3 regions of the Mesorhizobium sp. P2_A12 genome follow, and region 3 is predicted to be linked to each of the others. Evidence: predicted binding sites of a transcription regulator. Region 3 holds the regulator's gene; each other region holds the start of a gene.
What was found. Region 3 encodes LexA, which represses DNA repair genes until DNA is damaged. Its sites were predicted from a motif close to TGTTCNNNNTGTGTTCNG; they were not measured.
Positions count from the first base shown of each region.

Region 1: a site for LexA is predicted at 3,745-3,762, ahead of AC1DZU_RS00835 (YifB family Mg chelatase-like AAA ATPase). Genes of this name have one in related genera too.
Region 2: a site for LexA is predicted at 4,411-4,428, ahead of AC1DZU_RS10435 (ImuA family protein). Genes of this name have one in related genera too.

Region 1 is NZ_JBFUCU010000001.1:173,820-180,833, forward strand. It holds gene AC1DZU_RS00830 (malate synthase G) at 1-2,054, shown strand, start outside; gene AC1DZU_RS00835 (YifB family Mg chelatase-like AAA ATPase) at 2,125-3,654, opposite strand; gene gshB (glutathione synthase) at 4,043-4,984, opposite strand; gene AC1DZU_RS00845 (glycosyltransferase family 2 protein) at 5,222-6,508, shown strand; gene AC1DZU_RS00850 (GtrA family protein) at 6,505-6,903, shown strand; gene AC1DZU_RS00855 (TgpA N-terminal domain-containing protein) at 7,003-7,014, shown strand, end outside.
Region 2 is NZ_JBFUCU010000004.1:46,425-53,438, reverse strand. It holds gene AC1DZU_RS10460 (response regulator) at 1-666, opposite strand, end outside; gene AC1DZU_RS10455 (DUF4153 domain-containing protein) at 670-2,217, opposite strand; gene AC1DZU_RS10450 (HpcH/HpaI aldolase/citrate lyase family protein) at 2,511-3,401, shown strand; gene AC1DZU_RS10445 (DUF1737 domain-containing protein) at 3,451-3,657, shown strand; gene AC1DZU_RS10440 (metallopeptidase family protein) at 3,845-4,267, opposite strand; gene AC1DZU_RS10435 (ImuA family protein) at 4,452-5,471, shown strand; gene AC1DZU_RS10430 (DUF6504 family protein) at 5,413-6,888, shown strand; gene AC1DZU_RS10425 (error-prone DNA polymerase) at 6,885-7,014, shown strand, end outside.
Region 3 is NZ_JBFUCU010000012.1:140,686-147,699, forward strand. It holds gene kynA (tryptophan 2,3-dioxygenase) at 1-146, shown strand, start outside; gene kynU (kynureninase) at 175-1,422, opposite strand; gene AC1DZU_RS23225 (GntR family transcriptional regulator) at 1,585-2,322, shown strand; gene lexA (transcriptional repressor LexA) at 2,695-3,432, shown strand; gene AC1DZU_RS23235 (ComEC/Rec2 family competence protein) at 3,426-5,888, opposite strand; gene gltX (glutamate--tRNA ligase) at 5,991-7,014, shown strand, end outside.

The DNA of each region.
Region 1 (7,014 bases), on a different contig from region 3:
CGGTCATCGTCCGTGACCTCGGCACCAAGAACCGGGCGCTGCTGGCAAAACGCGACGCTATCCAGGAGAAGCTCGACGGCTGGTATCGCGACCATGGCGCGCCCATCGACATGGAGGCCTACAAGATCTTCCTGAAGGAGATCGGCTATCTCGTCCCCGAGGGGCCGGCCTTCAGCGTGTCCACCGACAATGTCGACCCGGAAATTGCAGTCGTTGCCGGCCCGCAGCTGGTCGTGCCGGTGATGAATGCCCGCTACGCGCTCAACGCCGCCAATGCGCGCTGGGGTTCGCTCTACGATGCGCTCTATGGCACCGACGCCATTCCCGAAACCGACGGCGCCGGGAAAGGCAAGACCTTCAATCCGGCGCGCGGCGCCAAGGTCGTTGCCTGGACGAAAAATTTTCTCGATGAAGCTGCCCCGCTCACCTCTGGCAAATGGGCCGGGGTGAACGGCCTGTCGCTGGCGCAAGGGGCGTTGCGGCTGAGCGCCGGCGCCGGCTCGACCACGCTGGCCAACCCCACGCAATTCGTCGGTTATTGCGGCGATGCCGCCAATCCGGATGCCGTGCTGCTGGTCAGGAACGGCCTGCACATCGAGATCGTGATCGACCGCGGCAACCAGATCGGCAGGACCGATCCGGCGGGGATCGCCGATGTCATCCTGGAATCGGCGCTGACCACCATCCAGGACTGCGAGGACTCGGTCGCGGCGGTGGATGCGCAGGACAAGGTCGTCGTCTACCGCAACTGGCTCGGCCTGATGAAGGGCGATCTGGCGGAGGAGATCACCAAGGGCGGCAAGAGTTTTGTCCGCAACCTCAACCCCGACCGCACCTACACCGCGCCCGCCGGCGGCACGCTGACCGTGCCAGGCCGCTCGCTGATGCTGGTCCGCAATGTCGGCCACCTGATGACCAATCCGGCGATCCTTGATCGCGACGGCAACGAGGTGCCGGAAGGCATCATGGATGCGGCGATGACGGCGCTGATCGCGCTGCACGATGTCGGGCGGAACGGACGGCGCGCCAACTCCCGCGCCGGCTCGATGTATGTCGTGAAGCCCAAGATGCACGGGCCGGAGGAAGTCGCCTTCGCCGTCGAGATCTTCGACCGCGTCGAGGCACTGCTCGGCATGGCCAGAAATACCATCAAGATGGGCATCATGGACGAGGAGCGGCGCACCACCGTCAACCTCAAGGAAGCGATCCGCGCGGCACAAGAACGCGTGGTGTTCATCAACACGGGCTTCCTCGACCGCACCGGCGACGAGATCCACACCTCGATGGAAGCCGGCCCGATGATCCGCAAGGGCGACATGAAGCAGGCCGCCTGGATTTCTGCCTACGAGGCCTGGAATGTCGACACCGGGCTCGAATGCGGGCTGGCCGACCATGCCCAGATCGGCAAGGGCATGTGGGCGATGCCGGATTTGATGGCGGCGATGCTGGAGCAGAAGATCGCGCATCCCAGGGCCGGCGCCAACACCGCCTGGGTGCCGTCGCCGACGGCGGCGACGCTGCATGCCACGCACTACCACAAGGTCGATGTCCACGCCGTGCAGGCGGCGCTGAAGAACCGGCCCAAGGCCAAGCTCGACGATATCCTGTCGGTGCCGGTCGCGGTGCGCCCGAACTGGACTCCCGACGAGATCCAGCGCGAGCTCGACAACAACGCGCAGGGCATCCTGGGCTATGTCGTGCGCTGGATCGATCAGGGCGTCGGCTGTTCGAAAGTGCCAGATATCAACGATGTCGGCCTGATGGAGGATCGCGCAACGCTGCGCATCTCCTCGCAGCACATCGCCAACTGGCTGCACCACGACGTCTGCTCGCGCATCCAGGTGATGGATTCCCTGCGGCGCATGGCGGCCATCGTCGACCTGCAGAATGTCGGCGACCCGCTCTACCGCCCGATGGCCGCCGACTTCGACAACTCGATCGCCTTCAAGGCCGCCTGCGACCTGGTGTTCAAGGGCCGCATCCAGCCCAATGGCTACACCGAGCCGGTGCTTCACGCGCGGCGGCTGGAGCTGAAGGCGCGCGCCTCGGTCTGAGCCGAAGATTCATGGAGCCAAGGGCAAGGTGCCGCCGCTTGCGTTTCCAGCCCTTGAAGGGCAGGGGGCGTCACGCCGCCTGCGCCACGCGCTCCGAACTCATGCGGTAGGAAATCGCTTCGGCCAGGTGGATGCGGCCGACCGTTTCGCTGGCGTCGAGATCGGCCAGTGTGCGCGCCACTTTCAGCACGCGATGATAGGCCCGCGCTGAAAAGGCGAGCTTTTCGCTGGCGTCCTTAAGCAGCGACAGGCCGGCGGCATCCGGCATGGCGATCTCCTCGATGACCGCCGGCGCGCAATGCGCGTTGGTGGTGGAGCCGACTCCGAGCCGCTCGAAACGCTCGCGCTGGATTGTGCGGGCGCGCGCCACCCGCAGCGCCACCGAGGCACTTTTCTCCGCCCGGTCGGGCCGGATCAGGTCACTGGCCGAGACCGCCGGTACCTCGATCCTGAGATCGATGCGGTCGAGCAGCGGGCCTGAGATGCGCGCCTGATAATCGGTGCGGCAGCGCTCGCCGCGCAGGCAGCGATAGCCCGGCTCGCCGGCCATGCCGCAGCGGCACGGGTTCATCGCCGCGACCAGCTGGATGCGCGCCGGATAGGTGACGCGATGGTTGGCGCGTGCGATCATGCAGTCGCCGGTCTCCAGCGGCTGGCGCAGTGCATCGAGCGTCTGCGGCGTGAATTCGGGAAACTCGTCGAGGAACAGCACGCCGTGATGGGCGAGCGACACTTCGCCCGGCCGGGCGCGGATGCCGCCGCCGACCATCGCCGCCATCGAGGCCGAATGGTGCGGCGCGCGGAACGGCCGCCGGTCGGTCAGTTTGCCTTCGCCGAGTTCGCCGGCCACCGAGGCGATCATCGACACTTCGAGCAATTCCTTCGGCGCCAGCGGCGGCAGAATCGACGGCAGCCGCTGCGCCAGCATCGACTTGCCCGATCCCGGCGGCCCGATCATCAAAAGGTTGTGCCCACCGGCGGCCGCCACTTCCAGCGCCCGCTTGGCGGTCTCCTGGCCCTTGATATCGGCGAGGTCGGGCAGGTCGCGCGCCGCAGCGTGGATGCCGGCCTCCGGTCGCGACAGCACCTGCGTGCCGCGAAAATGATTGGCGATCGCAATCAGGCTGCGCGGCGCCAGAATGTCGAAATCCTTGCCGGCCCAGGCTGCTTCCGGGCCGCAGGCGAACGGGCAGATCAGGCCCTTGCCCTCGGCGTTGGCGCCGATTGCCGCCGGCAAGGCGCCGGCGACTGCGGCAATTGTGCCGTCGAGCGACAATTCGCCAAGCACGACATAGCCGGCAAGCATGTCGCCCGGAATGGCGCCCAATGCCGCCATCAGGCCAAGCGCGATCGGCAGATCGTAATGGCTGCCCTCCTTGGGCAGGTCGGCCGGGGCCAGATTGACGGTGACCTTCTTCGACGGCATCGACAGGCCGGAGGCATGCAGTGCCGCCTGCACCCGCTCGCGGCTTTCGGCCACCGCCTTGTCGGCCAGGCCGACGATATGCATGTTGACCTTGCCGGGCGAGATCATCACCTGCACGTCGACCGGCACGGCCTCGATGCCCTGGAAAGCGACCGTGCGAACCCGCGCCACCATTTTATGCCCCCGGATAGTGGTTCGCTTATGCCTTGGCGATCAGGGCGCGAGCGAGATCGGAGAAGACAACCACAGATTTCGGAGTTAGGCAAGAACATTACAAGAACATGCGGTTGCCTCACGTAAGCTGAAGAATTCACCGGCAAGGACGCGCCGTTCATGAGTCGGCTTCGATCGGAAGCTTGGGCGATTAGCTGTCGCGCAACCAATGGGAAACAGCAAGGTCAGTGGTTGGGAAGAAAGCCCATGGCCAGTGTCGATCCGCAGCGGGCTGATATGCCCGACTGATCAAATCAGGAACATTGCAGGAATACCCAGCCCCGCCGGTCGCGGCCGGGTTGTGCCCGGTTGAAAAAACGGAACATGGTTAAGACAAAATGAAAACGGTCTATTTCCGCTTGTCCTCGACCGCGTCCCAGAACAGGCTGGCGATGTCGGAGCCGCCAAAGCGCCTGACTTCGCGCACGCCGGTTGGCGACGTTACGTTGATCTCGGTCATGTAGTCGCCGATGACATCGATGCCGACCAGGATGAAGCCGCGCGCTTTCAGCGCAGGGCCGATGCGGGCGCAGATTTCGCGCTCGCGCGTCGTCAACTCGGTCTTTTCGGCACGGCCGCCGACATGCATGTTGGAGCGGGAATCGTGCTCGGCCGGCACCCGGTTGATGGCGCCGACCGGCTCGCCATCGATCAGGATGATGCGCTTGTCGCCCTTGCGCACATCCTTCAAATAGCGCTGCACGATATAGGGCTCGCGGAACATCTGGCCGAACATTTCGAGCAGCGAGGCAAGGTTGCGGTCGGCCTCCAGCATGTGGAAGATGCCGGCGCCGCCATTGCCGTAGAGCGGCTTGATGATGATGTCGCCGAACTCCTTGCGGAAGGCGGCGACTTCGAGCGGATCCTTGGTGATCAGCGTGTCCGGCATCAGGTCGGAAAACTCGGTGACGAAGATCTTTTCCGGGCTGTTGCGCACCCAGGCCGGGTCGTTGACCACCAGCGTCTTCGGGTGGATGCGTTCGAGGATATGCGTGGTGGTGATGTAGTTCATGTCGAAGGGCGGGTCCTGGCGCAGCAGGACGACATCCATTTCCTCCAGATCGGTGCGCACCCTCTCGCCCAGCGAATAATGGTTGCCCTTCTCGTCGCGCACCTGCATCTCCTCGATGCGGGCAAACACCTTGCCCTCGCGCAGCGATAGCCGGTCGGGCGTGTAGTGGAACAGCTGATGGCCGCGCCGCTGCGCCTCCAGCGATAGCGCGAAGGACGTGTCGCCGGCGATCGACACGGTGGAGATGTGGTCCATCTGGACGGCGATTTTCAGCTTCATGGCAGGTCTCCGGCGGCTCGGATGGGCGACTGTCTTGCCTGTACAGGCTCACTGCCCGTCTGCCAATCGCGACATATTGAAGATTGGCATCAGACAACCGCGAGCCCGCCCTGCCGACCGATTGGAGACAAGGCGAGGCTGCGCGTCATCGCTTTCTTAAGCCTTGCCGTGCAACGGTAAGTCCGATTACGCCCGGCCGAACTGACGCGCGCCGGGCACTCGATGGAACAACGACCAATGAACGCCGTCACCGCCATCCGCGCCACCGCAACCAAACAGCTCGAACTCACCATCCTCATGCCGTGCCTCAACGAGGCCGAGACGCTCGCCGCATGCATCGGCAAGGCGAAAACCTTCCTCGACAAGGCGGGCATCTCCGGCGAGGTGCTGATCGCGGACAATGGCAGCACCGACGGATCGCTGGCGATTGCAGCGGCGGGAGGCGCCCGTGTCGTCCCGGTGGCCCAAAAAGGCTATGGCGCGGCCCTTTTGGGCGGCATCGCGGCTGCCAAGGGCCGCTTCATCATCATGGGCGATGCCGACGACAGCTATGATTTCGGCGCGCTGGAAGCCTTCGTCGCGCGGCTGCGCGACGGCGCCGACCTGGTCATGGGCAATCGCTTCCAGGGCGGCATCGAGGCCGGCGCCATGCCGCCGCTGCACCGCTACCTCGGCAATCCGGTGCTCAGCTTTGTCGGCCGCCTGTTCTTCCGCATCAAGACCGGTGATTTCCACTGCGGCCTGCGCGGCTTCAATGCCGACAGCATCAGGAAGCTCGACCTGCAGACCACCGGCATGGAATTCGCCAGCGAGATGGTGGTGCGCGGCGCCCTAGCCGGCCTGCGCATCGAGGAAGTGCCGACCACGCTCAAGCCCGACGGCCGCAGCCGGCCGCCGCATCTGAGAACCTGGCGCGATGGCTGGCGACACCTGAAGTTCCTGCTGGTCTACAACCCGCGCTGGATGTTCTTCATCCCGGGCACGGTGCTCGGCGGCCTTGGCATACTGTTCGCGGCGCTGCTGGTGTTCGGGCCGCTGCGCGTGATCGACAATCTGTCACTCGACCTCAACACCTTCGTCGCCGCCTGTTTCATGGTCGTCACCGGCGTCCAGCTCATCACTTTCGGCGCCATTTCGCGATACTATGCCGAGATAACCGGTATCCTGCCGCCAAGCCGCCGTTCAGACTGGCTGACCAGAACCATCAGCACCGATCGTCTCGCCGCCAATGCTGGCATCTGCTTTGCCGGCGGCGTCTTGTTCTTCGGCTACGCCGTGGCGCGCTGGGCGCATCTCGGCTTCGGCCCGCTGAACGATTCCGAAATCCCGCGCATCGTCGTGCTGGGCCTGAGCCTGATCGTCATTTCCTTCCAGGTCTTCTTCTCGGCTTTTCTGCTCGGTGTCCTGGAAATACCGGTCAAGCGGCTGAAGTCTGGGCGGACCGGTCAATCGGGTGAACTGCCGGCCAATGAGTTGCCGGCCAGTGAATCGCCGGCTAACCAACTGCCGGCGCGCGACGCATGAGCGAAGCATTGCCGGTCTTTGTCCGGACGCGCCTGTTCCGGTTCCTGACGGTCGGCGTCGGCGCCGCATTGCTGCTGTTCCTCCTCTCGTGGCTCCTGGTGTCGCTGGGCTTTTCGCCCTTCATAGGCAGTGTCGTCGCCTATGCGATCACTTTCGTTGTCGCCTATAGCGCGCAGCGCGGCTGGACATTCGGCGGCCAGCACGATCATGCCAGCGCCATGCCGCGCTATCTCGCGCTGCAGGTGGGATGCGCGCTGTTTTCGGGCCTGGTGTCGCATCTGGCGGTCACCCGTTTCGGCATGTCGGCGCTTGCCATGTCGGCGCTGATGACGGTTGCCGCAAGCACGGTGAGCTACGTTTTGTCGTCGCTGTGGGTGTTTCCCGCGCGCGACTGATGCATGGCGCCCAAAAGCGGCGCAAATCGCGCCGCTTTACGCTTTGTGAAGCGGCGGGCGCTAGCGTGCGCCGACAGACACAGGCTGAAAGCCCACTCCATGACCACCGCT
Region 2 (7,014 bases), on a different contig from region 3:
GACGCCATGCACGGTCTCGATGGCATCCAGGCAGCCCGCCGCCGCCAGCTTGGCGCGGATGTTGCGGATATGGCTGTCGACGGTGCGGCCGGCGACATGGATGTTGGCGGCATAGGCGTTTGCCATCACCGCGTCGCGGTCGAGCACATGCGTCGGCCGCGCCAAAAATCCTTTCAGGATCGAGAACTCGATCCCGGTCAGGGCGAGCGGCCTGCCGTCGAAACTGGCGGCATGGCTGGCCGGCGCCAAAGCGAGCTTGCCATGCGCGAACTGCCTGTCGTCGGCGGGTTCGGGCGGCACAGGGCGGGCGCGCCGCAGGATGACGTTGACGCGGGCGACCAGCTCTCGCGGGCTGAACGGTTTGGTCACATAGTCGTCGCCGCCCATTTCGAGCCCGAGGATGCGGTCGATCTCCTCGTCGCGCGCGGACAGGAACAGCACCGGCACGTCGGATGTGTGCCGCAGCCGCCGGCAGACCTCCAGCCCGTCCATCTCCGGCATGCCGATGTCGAGCACGACGAGATCCGGCGCCCGTCGTCCGATCTCCTGCAAGGCGGCGGCGCCGTCGGCCACCCCAAGCGTTTTCATGCCGGCCTTTTCCAGCGCGAAGCAGATCACCTCGCGGATATGCGGGTCATCGTCGGCGACGAGGATGTGATGCGGCATCGGTCAGCGGCCCGGCAAGGAAGGTTGCGAAGGCTGAGGAAGCACGAGCGACCCCTTGCTGTCGAGATAGCGAAGCAGGCGCCAGTCGCGAAAGCTCCAGGCCCGCCAGTTTTGCTGGACGGTGCGGTACCAGTCTTCGTCGCTGCCGCGCCGCCCTGCCAGTTCGCGCAAGACCGAATTGTTGGCGGCTCGACTCTGATGATCGAGGAAGCGATCCAGCGCCGGAAACGCGCCCGGACCGAGCGAGCGCAGATACCAGGCATCGAGGGAAATGCCCTGGCCGGTCATTTCGAGGGAGTGGTCGACATTGTAGTTGGCGATCAGCGCGGCAAAGTTGATCAAACAGCCGGCATACAGCGTCAGGGATAACGTCAGAAGATTGGCGGAGAATAGCCATTCATTGGATTTTCCGAGCGCGATGCGGGCGATGATCAGCGCAAGACCTGATGCCACCAGCCCCATCCAGACGAAAGCCGCGATGCGCCAGTAGGTCAGCGCGTAGATGCCGACATAGAGATCGAGCCGCAGGATCGACGAGATGACCAGCATGATGTTCTGCGCCACCCAGGCATAGACCAGCCGGCGGATGAGCGGATCCCCCGATGTTTCGCTTCCCGGCCTGAGCGCCGCCAGCACAAAGCCGGCGGCAAGGAGTGCCGTGACGATCAGGGGATAGGCGCCGCGATGCGCATAGGCAGCGTAGCTCAAGCCGTCGGGAAGGGCGACCCCACCCCACAGATAGGTGGCGTCGAGCCCAGTCTGCAGCGCGAACAGCACGTTGAAGACGATCAAGGCGCGCAGTATGGCTGCCTTGCCGAACACGATGTCCTCGACGACGTGCCTTTGCGGATTGGTCGCCGGTTGAGCACCGGCAAGGGGATTGTTTGGCCGGGAGCCGCGCTGCCGAAAGCGCGGCAGGCGGGGCCGCAGGAAGGCCCAGACGCCAGCGAGCACGAACAGCCAGAAGGCAATCCGCGCCAGCTGGATCAGATCGAGCAGTTTTAGAAGATCGATCAGCGACAGCCAGTATTCAATGACGGGATTGGCGGCGCCGAACAGCGCCAGGAACACGGCGCCCAGTGTCAGCGGCATCACCCAGACGGCAACGGCCGCCAGCCGCACTCGGCGCCGGCCGAACCGGCGCGCCACCCTGCGCCAGCGGATGAAATCGCTGATGAAGCGGAACGGCGCCGCCAGCCCGAACAACGCGATCTGGCCGGCAATGCGAGCGATGCGATGGCGCAGCCGCCCGCTGAGCGAGAGCGCGAAGACGACCAGGGCCGCAAGCGCGATCGATACCGACAGCGCGCTGACATTTTCGGCGAGCGGCAGCAGCGCGACAAGCAGCGCGGTGGGCTTGATCCACAGCCTGCCGTCGCTGAAGGCGGCGGGATGCACGGCAACCACCCCGGCGGCAATCAGGATCGCGAACAGGAAAACCGTGATGCCGGCTGGCTGGCCGTAAAACAGAAAATCCGCCAGCGCGACAAGCAGTACGGCAACGCCGAGGCGCGCGCAATAGGTCGGTGCCGCGGAGAAGAATGCTGTCATGACCTGGCCCTCCTGATGGCTTCCAGCCGGACGATCGGCGGGCGCTTGCGGGCAAAAGGGATGAGGATCGCCACGGGATTCGCGCGCGGCGGATCGGCCAGCCACCAGCCTTCGCTGCGCAACCGGTAAGGAAGGGACCAACGGGATTTTGGTCGGTTTTGCATGCCGCCTGTCTCGCAGGCCGGCAGGGAGACGGCGGGGCGGATCCGAGGAGGTTTTCCGCAAGCGTGTGCAGTTTTCGTGCAGGCTGGAGACGGCTTGCCTCGACCATCCACAGACGGCATAGATCAGCCATGGAAACCTATCGCCCACGCCGCTCGGTGCTCTACATCCCGGCCTCCAACGACAAGGCATTGGCCAAGTTCGCGCAGCTTGCCTGCGATGTCGTCATCATCGACCTCGAAGATGGCGTCGCCCCGGCCGACAAGATCGCCGTGCGTGAAAAGCTGGCCGGCATCTTCGCCAACCGCCCAGCTGCCAACCACGTTGGCCGCCGCTGCGAGATGGTGGTGCGCATCAATGCACTGGCCAGCGAATGGGGCGCCGACGACCTGCTGGCTGTCGCAAGCTGCGAGCCCGACGGCATCCTGTTGCCCAAGGTCGACACGCCGCGCGACTTGCTCGAGGCCGGCGACGTGCTCGACGACAATTTTGCTCCCGACAGCGTGAAACTGTGGGCGATGATCGAGACGCCCAAGGCGCTGCTCAACATCGGCGCCATTGCCGAACTTGGCCGCGATCCGGCTTCGCGCTTGGCTTGTTTCGTTGCCGGAACGAACGATCTGCTCAGCAAATCCGGCGTGCTGGCGACGCCTGACCGGCGCTATCTTGTGCCGTGGCTGATGCAGATGGTGCTGGCCGCGCGCGCCGGCGGCCTCGACATGCTGGACGGCGTCTCCAACGATTTCCGCGACCTCGACGCCTTCGCCCGTGAATGCACGGAAGCGGCGGCCATGGGGTTCGACGGCAAGAGCCTCATCCATCCGGCCCAGATCGAAGTGGCGAACCTGACCTTTGCGCCGTCCGCTGAAGCCGTGGCCGAGGCACGCCTGGTGAAGGATGCCTTTGCGCTTCCGGAAAATGCCGGCAAGGGCGTGATTGCGCTGAATGGAAAAATGGTCGAGAGGCTGCACCTGGCGCAAGCTGAAAAACTGCTGGCGAAGGCGGCGGCCATCGGCGCATGATATCGCCTGATGCTCGCGGGCTAAGGGCACTCACGACAGGAATTGACGGATGAAACTCTACCGCTTTCTCACTGGCCCTGACGATGCCAGCTTCTGCCACAAGGTGACTGCGGCGCTGAACAAGGGCTGGCACCTGTTCGGCTCGCCGACCTATGCCTTCGACAAGAAGGCCAAGACGATGCGCTGCGGCCAGGCCGTGGTGAAGGATATCGACGGTCAGGAATATGGGCCGGATACCAAGCTGAGCGATTGGTAGGCTTAAAGCTCCGACGCAGGGTGTGTTGAGATTCAGGTCAGGCCGAGCCGGAGTCGAGGACGGGCGCGAAGCGACCAAACAAGGTGGGTTCCGAGAACCGGAGCGGAGCGTACATTTGGGTACGTGAGCACCGGAAGCGCAGGTATCAGCCATTTGCAGACCGGCATCACCTGAATATCAGCACACCCTACTCAGCCGCCTCTTCGATCTTTTCCATATCATCGTCCGACAGGCCGAAATGGTGGCCGATCTCGTGGATCAGCACGTGGGTTACGATGTCGCCCAGCGTTTCCTCGTTTTCGGCCCAGTAGTCGAGGATGGCGCGGCGGTAGAGTGTGATGCGGTTCGGGCCTTCGCCGGTCTGCGGGTTCCAGCGCTCGGCGATGCCGCGCCCCTCGAACAGGCCGAGCAGGTCGAAGGGCGTTTCCAGCGACAAATCGTCCATGATCTCGTCGGTCGGGAACTCGGCGATCTGGATGACGATCTCGCCGGTCAGCTTGCGAAAATCCTCCGGCAGATGGGCGTAAGCCTCCAGCGCCAGGAACTCCATTTCCTCCATCGACGGCGAAAGCTCGTCGTGCCAGCTGCGGGTCTTGTAGATGCGGGCCATGCTGTGTCCTTTGATCCCGGCATATAGGCTTTCGCGCTGCAATCGGCAAATGGCGCGGGCGGCCACGCCTCTGCCAAGCCCCACGACAGGAATAAATTCCCCATGACTCCGCTTGACTCTTGGGGGTCCCTCTGGAATCTATAAGGAACATAACAGGAACAATTGTGAGTGAAAGCTGACCGTCATGGCGATGACCGCCGTGGCGCGGGAGACTGTTTTTGCCCTGCGCCGCCAGATCGCGAAGATCGAGGGAACGCTGCCCGAGCGCCTGCAGGCGCCGGCCGCGGCGACCCCTGATGCTCGCGTCGACGCCGGTCCCAGCATCGATGTGACGATTGTCCGCCGAGGCGTTGCCGCGGCTTTGCCGGATGCGTTCCTGCCCACCGGTGTCGAACGCCTCGATGCTGCCCTGAGCGGCGGCTTGCCGAAAGCCGCCTTGAGCGAAATCCATGGCATTGAAACCCGAGATGCCGGAGCCGTCGCCGGCTTCGCTCTGTCGCTCACAAGCCTGATCCTCAAGCAGACGCAAGGGCTGCCGGTGCTGTGGATCGGCACATCGGAGATTTTTCGCGAGGCCGGCTTTCCCTATGCCAGGGGGCTTCATGCCTCGTTCGGCATCGAACCCGAGCAATTGCTGTTTTCCGAGGCGCCAAAACTTGTCGATGCGCTGTGGGTCGCCGAGGAGGCCGCCCGGATGACGGCGCTCGCCGCCGTCATCCTCGAGATCCGCGGCAATCCGCAGCGGCTCGACCTGACCGCGACGCGCCGGCTGCATGCCCGGGCGCAGAGTGCCGGCCGCCCGGTGTTCCTGCTGCGGCAGGCCGCCGAGCCCGAACCGACGGCCGCACCCGTTCGTCTTATCGTCGCGTCGGCGCCGGCGGTGCCGCGCGACACCATCGCCGGGCGGCTCGCCGGCTCGATCGGCCGCCCGGCCTTCACCATCACCATCGGCAAGAGCCGCACGGCTCTGCCAGGACAATTCACACTGGAGTGGAACCCCGATGAACGCGCATTCGATGAAAGATGGGGCGAGGAAAGAGCAAAGAATCCTGTCGCTGTGGTTTCCCTATCTCGCGGTCGAAAGGATCCTGCGGCAGCGTCTGGGGCGGTCCTGGCGTTCCCGCCCATCGGATCACCTGCCGCTGGTGATCAGCCATCGCAAGGGCAACGCGCAGCGTATCTCGGCCCTCGACGAGCGTGCTGAGGCGCTGCACCTGAAGCGCGACATGGGCATCGCCGATGCGCGCGCCATGCATCCGTCGATCGACATCGTCGAGGCCGACCCGCAGGCCGACCGCCGCCTGCTCGAAGGCCTTGCCGACTGGTGCGACCGCTACACCCCGCTGGTGGCGCTGGACGCAACGGACGGCCTGTTTCTCGACGTCACCGGCTGCACCCATCTTTTCGGCGGCGAACGCGCCATGCTGGACGACATCCTGTCGCGCTTCTTCCATCAGGGGTTCGATGTCCGCGCCGGGCTTGCCGCGACGCCGGGGGCGGCCTGGGCAGCGGCACGCTTTGCCAGTGACCGCATCGTCGCTGGCGGCGAGGAGGAAGCCTTGCTCGCACCCTTGCCGCTGGCAGCCCTGCGTATCGAGCCCGCCACCCGCACCAGCCTGGAAAGCGTCGGCCTGCGCACGGCGGGCGCCGTCATGGCGGCACCGCGCGCGCCGCTTGCCCGCCGCTTCGGCGCCTCGCTGCTTTTGCGCCTCGACCAGGCGCTTGGCCGTCTCGACGAAGCGGTGTCGCCGCGCCTTCCCGTCGCACCGCTTTCGGTCGCACGTCATCTCAGCGAGCCCGTCACCCTGACCGAGGATATCGAACGGCTGGTGGGCATGCTGGCGGCGGCATTGAAGATCGACCTTGAGCGCCGTGGCGAGGGCGCCAGGATGCTGGCGCTGCTTTTGTTTCGCGTCGACGGCGTCGTCAGCCGCATCGCCATCGGCACCTCGCGGCCGATGCGCGAACCCCCTCTGATCCAGAAATTGTTCCATGAAAGGCTGGCCGCGCTCGAACAGGATATCGATGCCGGCTATGGCTTCGATCTCGTCCGGCTCTCGGTGCTGTCGGCCGCCGCTTTCGACATGCAGCAGGCCGACCTTGCCGGCGACGCGACCGATGACGGCGCCGATATCGCGCTGTTCGCCGACCGCATCCGCGCCCGGCTCGGCGAGGGCGCGGTCCTGCAACCGGTCACTGTGGAAAGCCATCTGCCGGAGCGCGCCGTCGCCACGATCCCCTTCACCGAGGCCCCGCGCCGGACCACGCCGCCGAAGGAGCCGGGCCGGATCCAGGCGCCGATGACCATCTTCCCGCCGGAACGGCCGATCCGGCTGTTCCGCTCGCCCGAGCCCATCGAGGTGCCGGCCACCGAAATGCCGGAGGGCCCGCCGCTGAACTTCCGCTGGCGGCGTGCGCTCTACAGGGTGACGCGTGCCGAGGGACCGGAACGCATCGCGGCGGAATGGTGGCGCGAGCCCGCGAGCGACGAGGCGGCATCGACACGCGACTATTTCCGCATCGAGGATGCCGACGGCCGCCGCTACTGGCTCTACCGGCAAGGCCTTTATGGCGGCTCGCAGGTGCCGCCGCGCTGGTTCCTGCATGGGGTCTTCGCATGAATGCGCTGACCGTCATTCCCTATGCCGAGTTCGGCATCCAGTCGAATTTCTCCTTCCTGCGCGGTGCCTCCAAGCCGGAGGAACTGGTGGTCGCCGCCAAGCTTTTCGGCTTTTCCGCGATCGGAC
Region 3 (7,014 bases):
GCTGGCGCTTCAACCACGTGACCACGGTCGAACGCATCATCGGCCTGAAGCGCGGCACCGGTGGCACATCGGGGGCGTCCTACCTGAAAAAGATGCTCGAGGTCGTCCTGTTTCCGGAACTCTGGACAGTTCGCACCCGGCTCTGATCTGTCTTTGCTTTTGGGCGACGTACACTCACGTGACCGCGGTCTTGACCGCGAAGCGCGCATCCTGCCAGGCACCCGTGCGCAAGATGTCTTCCAGCACCTCGACCGCCTGCCAGACATCCTTGTAGCCGACATAGAGCGGCGTGAAACCGAAGCGGATGGTCGAAGGCGCGCGGAAATCGCCGATCACGCCGCGCTCGATCAAGGCCCGCATCACCTGGTAGCCGCTGGGGTGGATGAATGACACCTGACTGCCGCGCTCGTTGCCGTTGCGCGGACTTTCAAGCTCGAGCCCGTAGGCGCCACACCTTGCTTCGACCATCTGGATGAACAGATCGGTCAGCGCGATGCTCTTTTGGCGCACCGCCGCCATGTCGACGTCGTTCCAGAGGTCCAGGGCGCCCTTGAGCGCCCGCATCGACAACACCGGCTGCGTGCCGCACAAGAACCGGCGGATGCCGATGCCGGCGGCATAGCCCTGTTCGAAGGCGAACGGCCGCGCATGCCCCCACCAGCCGCTGAGCGGCTGATAGACATCACCATGATGCCGCTTTGCAGCATAGATGAAGGCTGGCGAACCCGGGCCGCCATTGAGGTACTTGTAGGTGCAGCCGATGGCGAAATCGGCATTGGCGCCGTCGAGTTCGACTGGCAGCGCACCGGCGGTGTGGCAGAGATCCCAGACGATCAGCGCACCGGCCTGATGGGCCCTGCGCGTCAGCGCCGCCATGTCGCGCAACTGGCCGGATTTGTAGTTGACGTGGTTGACCAGGATAACGGCGACGCGCTCGTCGATCAGGTCCTCGATATCAGGCGCATCGACGCCCTCGAGCCGCAGGATCGTACCGGGCCGCGTCGAAGCTACGCCCTCGGCCATATAGAGATCGGTTGGGAAGCTGTCGCCCTCGGCCACGATGACTGACCGATCCGGCCGCATTGCGAGCGCCGCATGTAGCACCTTGTAGATGTTGATCGACGTCGTATCGCAGACCACAGTCTGGCCAGCCGCGGCGCCGATCAGGCGTCCGAGTTGGTCGCCAAGCTCGACCGGCATGTCGAACCAGCCGGCGGTGTTCCAGGCACGGATGAGGTCCTGCGCCCATTCCTGTGTCGCGGCCTTGTTCAGTTCGTCGAAGACGGTGGGTGAAGCCGCACCAAGCGAATTGCCGTCGAGGTAGATCACCCCTTGCGGCAAGACGAAACGATCGCGCATGGCGCGTAGCGGGTCCGCGGCGTCCATCGCCTCGATTGCAGCGAGATCGGGAGTTGCATTCATGGTCGACTATCCCCGCGCATGGGCGTGCTCAGATGAACATATCAGGTGAAACATTTGGCGATCATGGGCAGTCCCTTGGGTGTTGTCAAACATTATATATAATTTACGCAATGGAAGGATTTCATATATAATCACCCGGCCAATTGGTACGGATGGTCGGCAATGCTGGACGACGAGCACTTCTCGAAGACAGAAGCAGCCTACAAGCTGCTGCGCCGCGATATCCTCACCACCCGTCTGAAGCCCGGCGCACCGCTCAAGCTTAGCGCGTTGCGCAACAGCTACGGCATCGGCTGGACACCGCTGCGCGAGGCGCTCTCGCGATTGGAGGCCGAGCGCCTGGTGACCGCCATCAGCAATCGCGGCTTTGCCGTCGCTCCGGTCTCGCGCAACGAGCTGGAAGATCTGTCACGCGCCAGATTGGTGGTTGAACTGCCTCTGCTCCAGGAATCGATCGAGAAAGGCGGCCGTGAATGGGAGGACGCCGTCGTCGCTGCCCACTATCGGCTGTCGCGCAGCAGGACCGCGGTCGACGACCCGTCCGACAACGTGGTCGACGAATGGGATGAAAAGCACGAGGCTTTCCACGCGGCATTGCTCAGCGCGGCAACATCCCCCTGGCTGCTGACCTTCCACTCCACGATCGCGGATCAGTTGCGTCGCCATCACCGCTTTCTTGGCCTGGCGCCAACCTTGCGTGCGGCCGCCGGTCTCCAGCATGGCTACGAAGAGGCCATGGAGGCGCTGCGCCAGGCCGTCGCGATCAAAGATCATACCGCGCTCATGGAGGCGGCGCTGGATCGCAACATCGAGCGCGCGAAAACCCTGATGGTTGCCCACATCGGCTACACGCTGCATGTCTATGTCCACGCCGGCGACGGCAGCTCAAACAAACGGTAATGCGACGACGAACAAGGCAAGGCCGATATGGCCAATTCCTCCGCCAAAGTTGGCATTTTGGCTCCCTTTCGTTCACGGGGAGCCACGACCGGTGAAGTGAACCAAGCCCTCTTGTCGAGCTCCAGCGTTGGCCGAGGCCAAGCCCGACACAGGGTGGGCCACAGGTCATTAACCATAGCAATTTCAATCCAACCAAGCGCTCGGCGTTGGCAGGCAAGCGTCGATCGCGACCCACTGCCGGGGCGCCAAATAATTTCAGCCACCTTAACAAGTTCATTAAACTTTAAACGGTTGCGGAACACAACTGGAACAGATAGTGTTTGTTCTGGGTTTGTTTTTCCGATTCTGGTTTTGGGTAACCTGGGGGCTGCCATGCTGACGCGCAAACAACACGAACTCCTGATGTTCATTCATGAACGGCTCAAGGAAAGCGGCATTCCGCCATCCTTCGACGAGATGAAGGAAGCACTCGACCTTGCCTCCAAATCCGGCATACACCGGCTGATCACGGCGCTGGAGGAGCGCGGCTTCATTCGCCGCCTGCCCAATCGGGCGCGCGCGTTGGAAGTGCTGCGGCTGCCGGATTCGATCGCGCCAGGCCTCAATGCGGCAAAGAAGTTCTCGCCAAGCGTCATCCAGGGCAGCCTCGGTCAAGGCGGCCTTGGCCGGCAACTCAAGCCTGCGTCTTCACGGATGCCTTCGGCCGGCAATGACGACGACGTGGTCTCCGCCGTGTCGATCCCGGTCATGGGACGCATCGCGGCCGGTGTGCCGATCGACGCCATCCAGCACCAGACGCATTCGATCTCGGTGCCGCCGGACATGATCATGGGCGGCGAACACTATGCCCTTGAGGTCAAGGGCGACTCGATGATCGATGCCGGCATCTTCGACGGCGATACCGTCATCATCCGCAACGCCGATACAGCCAGCCCGGGTGAGATCATCGTGGCGCTGGTGGATGAAGAGGAAGCGACGCTGAAGCGGTTCCGCCGCAAGGGTGCCTCGATTGCTCTCGAAGCCGCCAACCCGGCCTATGAAACCCGCATTTTCGGACCGGACAGGGTCAAGGTGCAAGGCAAGCTCGTCGGGCTGATCAGACGCTACTGAGCCGAGCTTGCGACCGGCTTTTCGGGTTTGCGGTAGGGTGGCAGGCCCCTCGCCTCGCGCGAAAACTTGCGCTGCGTGTGCCAGGGCCGGTATGACCCGTCCACCGCGAAGCTGATCGTCGCAGGCGTGGTCGCCGATTGGCGATCGAAGAAGACGGCCGCGCTACCCTTGCGGGCCAGTTGTCGTTTGGTGATGACGAGCACCAGCGGATTGTGACAGGGGTCATAGGCCGTGGCGTCATTGATGACGATCAGGTCGGCGAAGCCGCAGGCCATCCAGGCGTCCTTTCGGTCTTCGACATGCGCGATGATCGCACCAGACGGATGCTTGGCGAGACAAATGCCTGATGTGCAATAGAAAGGCGCGCCCGACGGCAACTCGGCGGCATCGGCTATCTCGAATTGCCCGTCTCCTTTGCTGAACACCTCCGGCATGACGATGGTTTCGGATGTCAGCGCGCGTTTCCAGTTGTCGACCGTGAATTCGTTCGGGCGTGCCCGGCTGACGGCGAGTTCGCCACCCCCGATCGGCAGCGCAACCAGCCTGGCGTCCTCCGAGATCAGCACGTCCGGGGCGCGCGTGTCCGAGACGGTCAACAGGCCGGCAAGCGCGAACGGAAGGGCTGCGAGCCGCAGCCATGTCGTCGCCATCGTCGCGATGACCAAGGCAATCGCCACCAGCAGGACAGACTGCTGCGAAATCAACCCGACCGCGTCCACCGGCGAGCGCTCGGAAATCCATCCGGACATGGCGATCATCACCGTCAGGCCTTTGCCCATCACGTAAAGAAAGGGACCATCGGCGCCAAAGGGCATCGCCAGCGCACTGAGGACGGCGAAAGGCATCACAACCAGCGAGACGATTGGCATAATGGCGAGATTGGCGAACAGGCTGAGCGGCGACACCCGCTGAAAATGCCAGATGGCAAAAAGCGCCGTGGCGCTGCCGGCAATGATGGAGGTCATGGCAAGGCCGCCCATCGCCAACAGGAATTTTCTGGTGAGAAAGCCAGGCAGAGATCGCCGTGGCGGCGGCGGTTTCGTTTTCGCCGCACGATGATCCGACCAGCCGGCATAGGCACCGACCAGCGCCGCGGTCGCCGCGAATGACATCTGGAAACTTGGGCCGACCACTTCATGCGGCGACACCAAAATGACCGCGATCGCCGAGATCGCCAGGTTGCGCATGGTCAGCGCCGCCCGATCGAACAGCACCGCAATTAGCATCACCGCCAGCATGATGAAGCTGCGCTCTGCGGCAACGACGACGCCTGAGATGACGAGATAGGCGGCGATCGAGAAAAGGGCCGCGGCCGCGGCGTATTTCTTGACGGGCCGGCGCGCGGAAAAGTCCGGAAACAGGGCAAAGGCGCTGCGCATCAGCATCATGATGGTGCCTGCGACCAGCGCCATGTGCAGTCCTGAAATGGAGATGACGTGGTAGATGCCGGTGCGCCGCATCGCTTCGTTGATCTCGTCGGGAATGCCGGCGCGCACGCCGACGATCAGCGCCGCGGCGATCTCGCCTTCGGCGCCACCGACACTGCCCCTGATATGGTCGGCGATGGCTTCACGGGCATTTTCTATCTCCGAGGCAAGGCGGGCCGAAGGCGGCATGTCGTCGTCATTGCCGGCGACAAGCTTCGGATTGCCGAGGAAAAACCCGCTGCCGCCGATGCCGGCGAAATAGCTGTCGAAGGAGAAGTCGTAGCTGTCCGGCCGCACCGGGCCGGTGGGCGGTAACAGCTTGGCGTAGCCGGTGACCAGGGAGCCTGCGGTTATCTCTGCCGGGGTCTTTCGTGCCGAAAGCCGAACCCGCTCCGGGGCATAGCGCAATTTCGGCCTGGCTGTCGACGTCACGTCGATGGTCAGCCGGATGCGGCCGGTCTCCATTCGGTCAAGCGAGACGACGCGGCCGGTCACTTGGGTCGAGATTTCCGAACCCAGCATCTGCGTTCCAGCCCGCCATGTCTCGACCTTGCCGGCGAGCAGGCCGAGCGTGCACAGCAGCACAGCCATGAAACACAGATGGGTTTTCGGCCAGGAACGCGAGACGAACGCGCAGAGCCCCGTCAGAACGACGACCGCAACAGGCTTTGCAAAATCTGGTTCCACCGTCAGCGAAAAATAGCCGATCGCTCCGATCGCCAGACAGACCGGCACCAGCAGGAAGGCTACGCCTCGGTCAAGCTCCAGGCTTCCTGCCGTGGCCACGCTGTGGCGCAGCCGAGGCAGTGATATCCGGCCGATTTGCCGGCGCACGCGCACGATCCTGCCGGCTTCGGCAACAGGGACGGGGGCGGAGACATCCGCTTGCAACGGCGGGTTGCCGGGGTCCGGCAAGATGGGTGATGGCGGTGGCAACGTAGTCGGCAGTGGCATCGCAAACAGGGACCGTTCGCTGACGCCAATAGCGGCGTCCTCGCCCTGATCCGAGCCCCAGCCCCGTCCAGCCATCGGGTCTGCCCCTTGCGCCCTCGACACCCTATGCTACATGAACGCGCAATGCGCGAAAGTCCGCGCAACCACACCCCGCTTCAGATGGTTTCCGAGAGTTTCATGTCCGACAAGGTCGTCACCCGTTTTGCCCCCTCGCCCACCGGTTACCTGCACATAGGCGGCGCGCGCACGGCGCTGTTCAACTGGCTGTACGCAAAGCACACGGACGGCAAGATGCTGCTGCGCATCGAGGACACCGATCGCGAGCGCTCCAACGATGCCGCGACCGCAGCCATTCTCGACGGGCTTTCCTGGCTCGGCCTCTCCTGGGATGGCGAGGCCGTCTCGCAGTTCGAGCGCGCGCCGCGTCATCGCGAGGTGGCCGAGGAGCTCGTGCGCATGGGCAAGGCCTACTACAGCTACGAGACGCCGGCCGAGCTGGAGGCGATGCGCGAGGCAGCACGCGCCAAGGGGCTGCCGCCCCGCTATGATGGCCGCTGGCGTGACCGGGACCCCTCCGAGGCGCCCGCAGGCGCCAAGGGCGCCATCCGCATCAAGGCGCCGACCGCGGGCGAGACGGTGGTGCACGACCATGTCCAGGGCGAGGTGCGCTTCCCCAACAAGGATCTCGACGACTTCATCATCCTGCGTTCGGACGGCAACCCGACCTACATGCATGCCGTCGTCGTCGACGACCACGACATGGGCGTCACCCACATCATTCGTGGCGACGACCATTTGACCAACGCGGCCCGCCAGACGGTGATCTACGACGCCATGGGCTGGGACGTGCCGTCTATGTCGCATATCCCGCTGATCCACGGCGCCGATGGCGCCAAACTGTCGAAGCGGCACGGCGCGCTCGGCGTCGAGGCCTATCGCGCCATGGGCTACCTGCCGGAGGCGTTGCTGAACTACCTGGCGCGCCTTGGCTGGAGCCATGGCGACGACGAGATCATGTCGATCAAGGACATGATCTCCTGGTTCGACATCGGCGATGTCAACAAGGGCGCCGCCCGCTTCGACTTCGCCAAACTGGAGGCGCTGAACGGCGTCCATATGCGCCGCATGAGCGATGCCGAGCTGTTCGACATCTTCATCGCCACCCTGCCTTATCTCGAGGGTGGTCCAGCGATGGCCGCGC